DNA from 3 places in the Longispora urticae genome. Region 1 is predicted to be linked to each of the others. Evidence: riboswitches for the same ligand, from Rfam matches in the RefSeq annotation. Region 1 holds a riboswitch; each other region holds the start of a gene.

What was found. Region 1 has a riboswitch for cyclic di-AMP ahead of PT931_RS05470 (C40 family peptidase). Riboswitches for the same ligand answer to the same signal wherever they lie in the genome.
Region 2: linked by a shared signal. The riboswitch ahead of PT931_RS03905 (C40 family peptidase) and the one ahead of PT931_RS05470 (C40 family peptidase) in region 1 are both predicted to bind cyclic di-AMP.
Region 3: linked by a shared signal. The riboswitch ahead of PT931_RS28985 (coiled-coil domain-containing protein) and the one ahead of PT931_RS05470 (C40 family peptidase) in region 1 are both predicted to bind cyclic di-AMP.

What each region holds. Positions count from the first base shown of each region.
Region 1 is NZ_JAQZSH010000011.1:102,853-106,118, forward strand. Features, by position in the region: gene PT931_RS05465 (aldo/keto reductase) at 1-282, shown strand, start outside; gene PT931_RS05470 (C40 family peptidase) at 347-1,321, opposite strand; cyclic di-AMP (ydaO/yuaA leader) riboswitch at 1,336-1,480, opposite strand; gene PT931_RS05475 (threonine ammonia-lyase) at 1,633-2,568, shown strand; gene PT931_RS05480 (S9 family peptidase) at 2,612-3,266, opposite strand, start outside.
Region 2 is NZ_JAQZSH010000008.1:32,795-36,060, forward strand. Features, by position in the region: gene PT931_RS03895 (metal-dependent hydrolase) at 1-368, shown strand, start outside; gene PT931_RS03900 (alpha/beta hydrolase) at 376-1,320, shown strand; cyclic di-AMP (ydaO/yuaA leader) riboswitch at 1,474-1,605, shown strand; gene PT931_RS03905 (C40 family peptidase) at 1,647-2,603, shown strand; gene PT931_RS03910 (C40 family peptidase) at 2,788-3,266, shown strand, end outside.
Region 3 is NZ_JAQZSH010000041.1:282,074-285,339, reverse strand. Features, by position in the region: gene PT931_RS28995 (serine hydrolase domain-containing protein) at 1-536, shown strand, start outside; gene PT931_RS28990 (hypothetical protein) at 584-940, shown strand; gene PT931_RS28985 (coiled-coil domain-containing protein) at 1,040-1,978, opposite strand; cyclic di-AMP (ydaO/yuaA leader) riboswitch at 2,044-2,192, opposite strand; gene PT931_RS28980 (universal stress protein) at 2,405-2,884, opposite strand; gene PT931_RS28975 (ArsB/NhaD family transporter) at 2,881-3,266, opposite strand, start outside.

The DNA of each region.
Region 1 (3,266 bases):
GGCGACCGGCGCCGCCTGATGCCCCGGTTCTCCGCCGAGCTGATGCTCGCCAACCAGAAGCTGGTCGACGCGGTCCGGGTCATCGCCGACCGGCACGGCGCCCGGCCCGGTCAGGTGGCGCTCGCGTGGACCCTGGCGCAGGGGGAGCACGTGGTGCCGATCCCGGGCACCAAGCGGATCTCCTACCTGGAGGAGAACGCGGCGGCGGCGGACCTCGTCCTCACCGCCGAGGACCTCGCGGATCTCGACACGCTGCCGACCCCCGAGGGCACCCGCTACTAGCTAGTCCCCGGACACACGAACGGCCCGTCCTCCTCGTGGAGGGCGGGCCGTTCGCAGGGGGGTGTCAGCGCGCGTACTTGGGGCGGGCGTAGGCGGTCGGGGTGTCCCCGCCCATGTCCACGCCCTCGACCTTGACGTTCTGACCGGGCTGCGGGGCGTGCACGACCAGGTTGTTGCCGATGTACAGGGCCACGTGCCGGTCGCCGCCGTAGAAGATCAGGTCACCGGGCTGGAGCTGCGACCGGGTGATCGGGGTCGACGCGTCGCGCTGCCAGCCGGTGTAGTGCCCCATGGACACGCCACCCGCGGCCCACGCGGCCATTGTCAGGCCGGAGCAGTCGTAGGCGTCCGGACCGCCGGCGGCCCACACGTACGGCTTGCCGATCTGGGCCATCGCGAAGGTCACCGCCTTGCCGGGCGGGCCGGGGATGAACGGCGGCACGTAGTCGATCCGGGTGCCGTTCCGACTCGCCCGGTCCTTGTACGCCGCGGTCCGCTGGGCCTGCAGGGCGTCCATCTCGCCGGTGATCGAGACCTTCTTGGCGGAGAGCTCGGACTCCATCTTCTGCTGCGAGTCGAGCAGGGTCTGGATCTTCTTCTTCTCGGCGTCGAGGGGTGCCTTGAGTCTGTTCAGCTCGTCGATCTGCTTCTGCTCCGACGCGCTGATGGCGTCGAGGAGGGTCAGCTGTTCGAGCATCGAGTCCGCCGAGCCGCCCCCGAGGAGGGCGTTGGCGGTGCTGGCCTTGCCGCCCTTGTACGCGGCGGCGGACATCAGGCCGATCTGCGCGTACGCGACGTCGACCTTGTCCTGGAGGGGCTTGACCTTGAGGGAGGCGGCCTCGACCTCGGCCTTGGTGGTCTTCAGCGTCGCGGCAGTCTTGTTGTACTGCTCGATCGTGCCTTCCAGCGCACTCCACTTGGAATCCAACTGGCGCTCGATCTCGTCGACATCGTCGGCGTGCGCGCTGCCCGCGAAGGACATCACGACGGAGGCGGTGACGGCGACGACGGCTAAATAGGCTCCGCGGACGGATTTCACCTGGGCTGCTGACTCCTTCTTCCCTCAGCCGCCTACCGGGTTAGCTGACGGGTTCGGGCGGGAAGATCGCCCTACCGCCACTACGAACAGTGACGGATTCACCCCAACTAGCTCTGTGGGTCCCCGATTCGCCACAGGGCGACTCGGCGGCATTCGACCGGTGCTCCCCCCGTCGGGTCGCTGTACCCGGACGAACGGTCCCAAGGCTAGACGCTGGACTGGGGGGTAACAAGTTATCTGCTTGTGCCACTTCGTGCGGTAGCTACCCAACTACCTAACGATGAATTCCGCGTGTGGTTACCTTGACGACTATGAGGCTCGTGACCTTGGGTGACATCCAGAAAGCCGCCACAACCATTGCGGGTACCGCGCTGCGGACCCAGCTCGTGCCGTGCGCGTGGGCCGACGCCGACCGGCCACTCTGGCTGAAGCCGGAGAACCTGCAGCCCATCGGCGCTTTCAAGATCCGTGGCGCGCGCAACGCGATCCGCCCGGACATGCCCGGAGTCATCGCGTACTCGTCGGGCAACCACGGCCAGGCGGTCGCGTACGTGGCCCGGCAACTGGGCATGCCCGCCATCATCGTCGTCCCCGACACCACCCCCGAGGTGAAGATCGCGGGCATGCAGAACCTCGGCGCGGATGTGATCGTCGTCTCACCCGGCGAGCGGGAGGCCCGGGCCCTCGAACTGGTCGCGAAGCACGGCTACCCGCTCATCCCGCCGTTCGACCACGTCGACATCATCGCCGGACAGGGCACCGTCGGGCTGGAGATCGCCGAGGACCTGCCGGACGTGGAGGTCGTGCTCGTACCCGTCAGCGGGGGTGGCCTGCTCTCCGGGGTCGGCACCGCCATCCGCGCGCTCGCCCCGAACGCGAAGGTGATCGGCGTCGAACCCGCGCTGGCCGCCGACGCCCGGGAGAGCCTCGCCGCCGGCCGGGTCGTGTCCTGGCCGCTGGAACAGACCGAGAAGACCATCGCCGACGGTCTGCGCAGCCCGCGGCTGTCCGAGCTGACGTTCGCGCACATCCGCGAGGTGGCCGACGCGATCGTCACCGTCACCGAGGAGGAGATCGGCGCGGCCGTGGGCGTGCTCGCCCGGTCCTCGCGGCTGGTGGCGGAGCCGAGCGGGGCGGTGTCCACGGCGGCGTACCTCTACCACCGGGAGGAGCTGCCGCTCGGGCGGACCGTCGCGATCATCTCCGGCGGGAACATCAACCCGGCGCTGCTGGCGGCTCTGGTCTGACCAGCCCGGCGCCGGCCCCGACGTGGGCCGGCGCCGGGTCTGCCTAGCCCGCCAGCCCCACCACGTCCAACAGCCACGCGTTCACGTACGACTCCTCTTTCCACACGTCGTACCGGCCCGACGGGCCCATGTGCCCCGCGCCCATCTCCGTCTTGAGCAGCACCGGACCGCCCCGCCCGACGACCCGCAACCGGGCGACCCACTTCGCGGCCTCGTGCACGCCGACCCGGGGATCGTTCAGCCCGGCCATCACGAGCAGCGCCGGGTACTCCTGCGCGGTGACGTTCTCGTACGGGGAGTAGGACTTCATGTACGCGTACACCTCGGGGTCGGCCAGCGGGTTGCCCCACTCGTCCCACTCGACGACGGTGAGCGGCATCGTCGGGTCGAGGATCGTGTTCAGCGCGTCCACGAACGGCACCTGCGCGACGATCCCGCCGAACGCCTCCGGCGCGATGTTGGCGATCGCGCCCATCAGCAGGCCGCCGGCCGACGCGCCCCGGGCGACGGTGCGCTCCGGGCTGGTCCAGCCGGCCGCCGCCAGGTGCCGCGCGCAGGCCACGAAGTCGGTGAAGGTGTTCTTCTTGTGCAGCAGCTTGCCGTCGTCGTACCAGTGCCGGCCCATCTCGCCGCCGCCGCGGACGTGCGCGATGGCGAACGTGACGCCCCGGTCCACCAGGGACAGCCGGGCGATGGAG
Region 2 (3,266 bases), on a different contig from region 1:
GGGGCCTGCTCGCCGACTGGGCCAAGGAGCGCGGCTGGATCGTGGTGACCCTGCTGTCGGCCGGCGCCGCGTACGGGGCCTGGCTGTGGCTGCCCGCCGACCGGGGCTTCCCGCTGCTCGGGCTCGCCATCGCGTTCGGCGGCGTCATCCACACCCTCGGCGACATGATCACCCGGGCGGGCTGCCCCGTCCTGTGGCCCCTGCCGCTGGCCGGCCGGGTGTGGCGCGAGATCGGCGTACCGAACTTCATGGCCGTCCAGGTGAACGGCGGGTTCGAACGCGGTGTCCTCCGCCCGTTTTTTGTGATCGTGGCCGGACTCGCCGGAATTCTTCTGGCGGTGCCCGACATCCTCGACCACCTGCGATGATGTGCCCATGTGGGTCAAGGACATCCTGGGCGACGCCTACGAGGCGCGCACCCTGCCGCTGCCGGACGACGAGAAGGGCGAGCTGGTCGCCACGCTCGTCCGCCGTCGGGCCGGCCAGTCCACCCGGGCGGTGCTCTACGTCCACGGGTACAACGACTACTTCTTCCAGACCCACCTGGCCGACTTCTTCGTCAGCCTCGGCTACACCTTCTACGCGATCGACCTGAGGCGCAGCGGCCGCAGCCTGCGCCCCGGCCAGACGCCGTCCATGGTGGACAGCGTCGCGGAGTACTTCGTCGAGCTCGACGAGGCGGCCCGGATCATCCGCGAGGAGGACGGCCACGACATCCTGGTCGTCAACGCGCACTCCACGGGCGGCCTGACCACCTCGATGTGGGCGCACAAGCTCCAGGGCACCGGCACCATCACGGCGCTCACCCTGAACAGCCCGTTCTTCGACCTCAACGCGAACTGGTTCCTCCGCCGGGTCGCGCCGGTCGTCCTCGCGCCGGTGGGCCGCCGCCAGCCGATGCGCTCGCTCCCGGCGGGCCTGAGCAGCGTGTACGGCGACAGCGTGCACGTCGACCGCAAGGGCGCCTGGAACTTCGACACCGCGTGGAAGCCGATCGAGGGCATCCCGACCCGGCTCGGCTGGCTGGTGGCGATCACGCACGCCCAGCGCCGGCTGCGCAGGGGCCTCAACATCGACGTCCCGGTCCTGGTGACCGCGTCCACCGCGTCGTACAAGCGTCCCGAGTGGAGCGACGACGCCACCCGGATGGACTCGGTTCTCGACGTCGCGCACATCGCGGAGTACTCCCGCGCGCTCGGCCCCGACGTGACATTCATCGAGGTTCCTGACGGCCTGCACGACCTCGCCCTGTCGGCGGAGGAGGCCCGCCAGTTCTACCTCGACACCCTGCAGGAGTGGCTGAACGCGCACGTAGGGTAATCGGGCGGAGCCTAGACCCTCCTCTGAGCTGCGGTGCGACCGGGTGGGGCTCACGTCTGGCCCGTCACTCAGGGTTGCTATGCCTCAGATCCCAGGTAGCGTCAGTCAACGTCCGGGAGTCAGCCACCCATTGATGGGGAGCGCCGGACGGGCCGCCGAGTCATCGTGACCGGTGAGCCGGGGAACCATCGCGGAGGTGCGACTCCTCCGCCGGGGTGAATCCGCGCAGTGCGCGGTAGGGCGCAATTTCTTCCCGTCCGAACCCGTCAGCTAACCCGGTAGGCGGTGTGCTGCCCGTGTAGGCAGACGAGGGAAGAGAGTCCTCCTTGGCACCATGTTCCGTGCCGGGGCTGCTGCGCGCCGCGCTCACTGTTGTGGGCGTCTCCGTGCTGGCCGTCTCGGGTCCGATGACCGCCGCTCAGGCCGATCCCGGTACTGACACTCAGGGCAAAATCGATCAGAACGCCCGCGAGGTCACCCAGATCTCCGGTGAGTACGACAAGGTGCGCGCGACGCTGGCCAGTACCCGGCTCGTCGCCGACACCGTCGCCGCGAAGTTGGCCCCCCTCGCCGACAAGGTCGCCGCGACCGCCAACCCGCTCGGCATCGCCGCCCGGCCCACGACCTCCCTGTTCGACCAGGTCGGAGCCGCCGCCGTGGCCACCCGTCCCGCGCCGGACAGCGTCGGGGACCTCACCAGCGCCCGGGGCGAGCTCGACGCCGAGAAGGCCCGCCTGGACGGCCTGATCGCCGAGCAGACGAAGCAGGAGACCACCCTGGCGGCGAAGAAGGCCGCCCTGGTGGCCGCCAACGCCGCGCTCGTCCAGGAGCGCGACGAGGCGAAGGCCGCCGCCGAACGGGCCAGCCGGTCCGCCGAGCGGTCCACCAGCCCGTCGAACACCTCCAACACCCCGCCGCCGAACGTTTCGGGCAAGGCGGGCGTGGCGGTGCAGTTCGCGTACGCGCAGCTCGGCAAGGCGTACGTCTACGGCGCGGCCGGCCCGGACACGTACGACTGCTCCGGCCTGACCATGCGCGCCTGGGGCGCGGCCGGCGTCGGCATCGGCGGGCACCAGACGAACGCGCAGTGGGCCGCCACCACCCGGATCGGCCGGGGCGACCTGCAGCCGGGCGACCTGGTGTTCTTCTACGGCCTGGGCCACGTGGGCATCTACGTGGGCAACAACCAGGTGATCCACGCGCCCCAGCCGGGCGAGTCGGTGAAGATCTCGAACGTCGACTCCATGGGCGGGTACGACGGCGCGGGCCGGGTCCGCGGTTAGTAGTTCCGGCTTTCCCGGGTAGACCCATTTGTGTGCCCGGTTTCTCGACCACCGAGAAAACAGCTCATCACCTCGCGTGATGGGCTGTTTTCTTTGTGTAGTAGGCATTTCCCGAAGGTGGCACGCATCTCACAAGGCGGGTAACGTGGGCGCGGCTTGTTGCCTATGAAAGGGTCGTGCTGCGTTGACCACCGTCAGCCGGAAACCCCTCCGCGTACTGGCCATCGGCTGCCTCCTCGCCGTCGCCGCAACCCTCGGCGCCTCACCCGCCCAGGCCGAGCCCACCCCCGCCGAGCTCGCCGCCCAGATCGACAAGGCGTCCGAGGAGCTCGAGAAGGTCATCGAGTCCTTCAACAAGGTGACCGAGCAGCTCAAGGTCACCCGCGAGGCCGTCGACAAGCTGAACATCCAGCTCAAGCCGGCCCAGGACAAAGTGGACGCCGCGCGGGGCCGGATCGGCGCCGTCGCCGCCGCCGCCTACAAGGGCCAGAGCGTGTCCTCGATGAGCGCCCTGCTCAGCTCGCAGAACCCGTCGAGCCTGATGGAACAGCTCACCATCCTCGACCAGTTCGCGTACGGGCAGCAGCAGGAGATCGCCGCCTACAACGAGGCCAAGTCCGCCTACGACGGCGAGAAGACCAAGCTCGACGCCGCCCTCAACCA
Region 3 (3,266 bases), on a different contig from region 1:
CGATGGCCACCCGGTCCGGGCCGACCACCCCCTACGGCCTGGGGCTGCAGTTGTCCGAGCCCGACCTGCCCGCGTCGATCGGGCACGGCGGCGGCAACGAGGGCTTCAAGTGCCAGGCCACGCTGTTCCTCGACGGCGGCCGGGGCGCGGTCGTCATGACCAACGGCGACTACGGGCACGCGCTGATCACCGAGGCGCTGCTGCCCGCCCTCGCGAAGGGGCTCGGCTGGCCGACCCGCCCGGCCCCGGTGGGCGGCCCGCCGGTCGCCGGCCGGTTCACGGGTGACGACGGCGAGTTCCTCGTGACCGGCGACGCCGCCGACCTCGCGTTGACCGCGCCGGGGCAGGCGCCGGTGGTGCTGCGGCCCGTCGGGGACGGGGCCTGGCGGGCGGGCGGCCTGAACGTGACGGTCCGGTTCCCGACGCCGGACTCGGTGGTGATCACGCAGGACGCGGCCCCCGGCCAGGACATCCACGCGACGCTGGCCCCGTGGAGCCCGGCGGGGCAGCCATCGACATCTATAGACACTGTCTAAAGTAGACTGTTACGGTCGCCTCTCCGCCTCCCGAAGGAGAAGCGCTCATGTCACGACTGCTCAGGACGGCCCTGGCCGCCACGTTCACGCTCGCCGCCACCGGCGTGAGCCTCGCCGTCACCGCACCAGCCCAGGCCGCCCCGCCGTGCAGGGTCGCGTACTTCCTCACCGACGGCGGGACCGCGATCGGCGCGGAGGCCTGGATGATCTGCTACGACGGGCAACCGGAGCGCCAGATCTACGTCTCGCTTCAACGACTGAACCCCGGCACCGGCACCTGGACCACCGTGTCGAGCTACTGGGAGACCACCACCTACATGTGTGTCGGCACGGCCACGAACACCTACCGCAGCATCAACGACACCACGAACGTGGTGAGGACGATCACCGCCAACTGCGGCTGACGCCCGGCGGCGGGCACCACCCGGTGCCCGCCGGCCGGCGCGGAGCCGGCCGCACGCCCGGTCCCGTGAGCGCCGGACCGGCCGGAAGCCCGGCACCCGTCAGCGCATCGACAGGTGCACGTGGTTCGTGTGTTCCGACGACGGGTCCCCGCTGCCGAAGTACGAGCGCCAGCCCGTGCCCGGCATCCAGATCTGCCGGAACCAGATGACGTAGAGCACCCCGAGCCGGTCCGCGTTGGCGATGTACCAGGCGGCGAGCTTGTTGCCGTAGTCCTTCTCCGCGCCGACCGCCATCCCGCCGAAGCCCTTCGCTGCCGAGGACCAGTCGCAGGCCTTGCCGCGCGGGTGCTCCCCGCCGTCCTCGGCCGAGCGGTAGCAGGACACGTAGTGGTCGAAGTTCGCCTTCTTCGTCTCGTTGTACGCGTGCAGGGTGCGCGGCGACAGGCAGCCGCTGGTGGTCGGGTCCTTCACGGAGCAGCCCTCGGACGGGAAGCTGCCGTCGGGGTTGCGCGGCGCGGGGGTCGCGTTGGCCGGCAGGTCGCCGAAGCCGAGGGTCGGGTCGCCGCCGCCGGCCGAGCGCAGCGCCTTGAGCGCCTCGTCCTGGCGTTTGCGCAGCTCCTTGAGCTGGTTCTCCTGTTCGAGGATCGCCGCGTCGAGGTCCTTGCGCTGCCGAGCGAGGGTGGCCTGGGCGGCCTTGAGCGCGGTGACCTGGGCCCCGTCGCGCTCGGACAGGTAGCGCACCGTCGCCGCCGTGTCCAGGAAGCTCTCCGGTGACCCGCTGGACAGCAGCGCCTGCAACTGGGCCGACGAGCCGCCCCGGTACTGCGCCGCGGCCAGCCGGCCCACCGCCGCGCTCAGGTCGGCCACCTTGGCCTGGGAGGCGAGGATCTCCTCGGACAGTTCGCCCTCGCGCTTCTTGGCGTTGGCGATCGCGGTGCGCGCGTCCTGGTACCCCTGGGAGGCGGCCCGGAGCGCGTCGCGCAGCGGCTTCGTACCCCCCTCGGGCTCGGCCTGGGCCGGGGTGATCGCGACCAGCATGGTGGCGGCGACGGCGACGACTGTCAGGGCGGCACGACGTGCTAAGACGGACAAGACAGACAGAACCCTTCTCCCGTACCCGCCTACCAGGTCAGCTGACGGATTCGGGCGGGAAGAGCGCCCTACCGGCCGGCCCTCCACAGAGGAGCCGGGCGGATTCACCCCACGTACCTTGGGTCCCCGGCTCGCGAGTGCGACTCGGCGGTGACTCCCGGTGCCACCCGTCGGCGGCGAGGGTCCGGTCGTCTGCACGCCGATGCTAGGACAGAGCGTGACTCTCGGCAACTACCACGCGTTCAATCACACACTGTGGAGAGATCGTCGTCACGCAGAGCGACAATTCGAGCAGAGGGGTACCCGGCGGGACGGTTCCGCCGTGCGGCCCGGCCGGCGCGGGCGCGGCCGCCGCCGGACCGGTCGGCGGGGCTACCCGGCCGGCGGGAGCAGTCTCGGGGAGGTCGCCGCGTCCGGCCACAGCAGCAGCACCCGGCACGGCGCGTGGTCCACCACGAACCGGGTAGCCGGCCCCAGGCTGCCCGGGCCGGGCCGGGAGTGGTCGCCGTCCCGGGCCAGGACCAGCAGGTCCGCCGCCTCGCACGCCTCGACCACCAGCCGCTCGGCCCGGCCGGAGGTGGCGGCGATGTGCGCCGGGCGGCCCAGCCGGGCCACGGCCGCGTTCAGCAGGGTGCGTTCGGCCGCCCGGACCGCCGCCTCGACCGTGTCCCCGGGATCGGTACCGTGCCCGCCCCGGCCCAGCCGGCCCAGGAACGCGCCGTGCAGGCTCTCGGCCACGCCGGGGTCCGTGACGTGCAGGAGTGTGATGTCCGCTCCCGGCGGCGCCAGGTCGGCCGCCGCGTCGACGCAGGCCGGCCACGTGCCCTCGGTGAGCCAGACGAGAATCCTCATACCCCCCACAGTCGCAGCCCCAGCCACAGGGCGACCACCCCCGAGGCCAGACACGCCGGTACGGTCAGCGCGCCGAGCCGGAGGAACTCCGCCACCGTGGGCCGGGCGTCGTGCGCGTGCAGGATCCGCCGCCACAGCAGGGTGGCCAGCGAACCGACGTACGTGAGGTTCGGGCCGACGTTCACGCCGATCAGGACCGCGAGCACCAGGCCGGGCGAGTGCGCGACGGCGGGCACCAGGACCAGGGTGGCGGGCAGGTTGTTGACCAGGTTCGCCAGCACCGCCGCGAGGGCCGCCACCGCCAGCAGGCCCAGCAGGTCGCCGCGCCCGGGGACCAGGCCGTCGAGCAGCGCGCCCAGGCCATGCCGGCGGACCGCGAGCA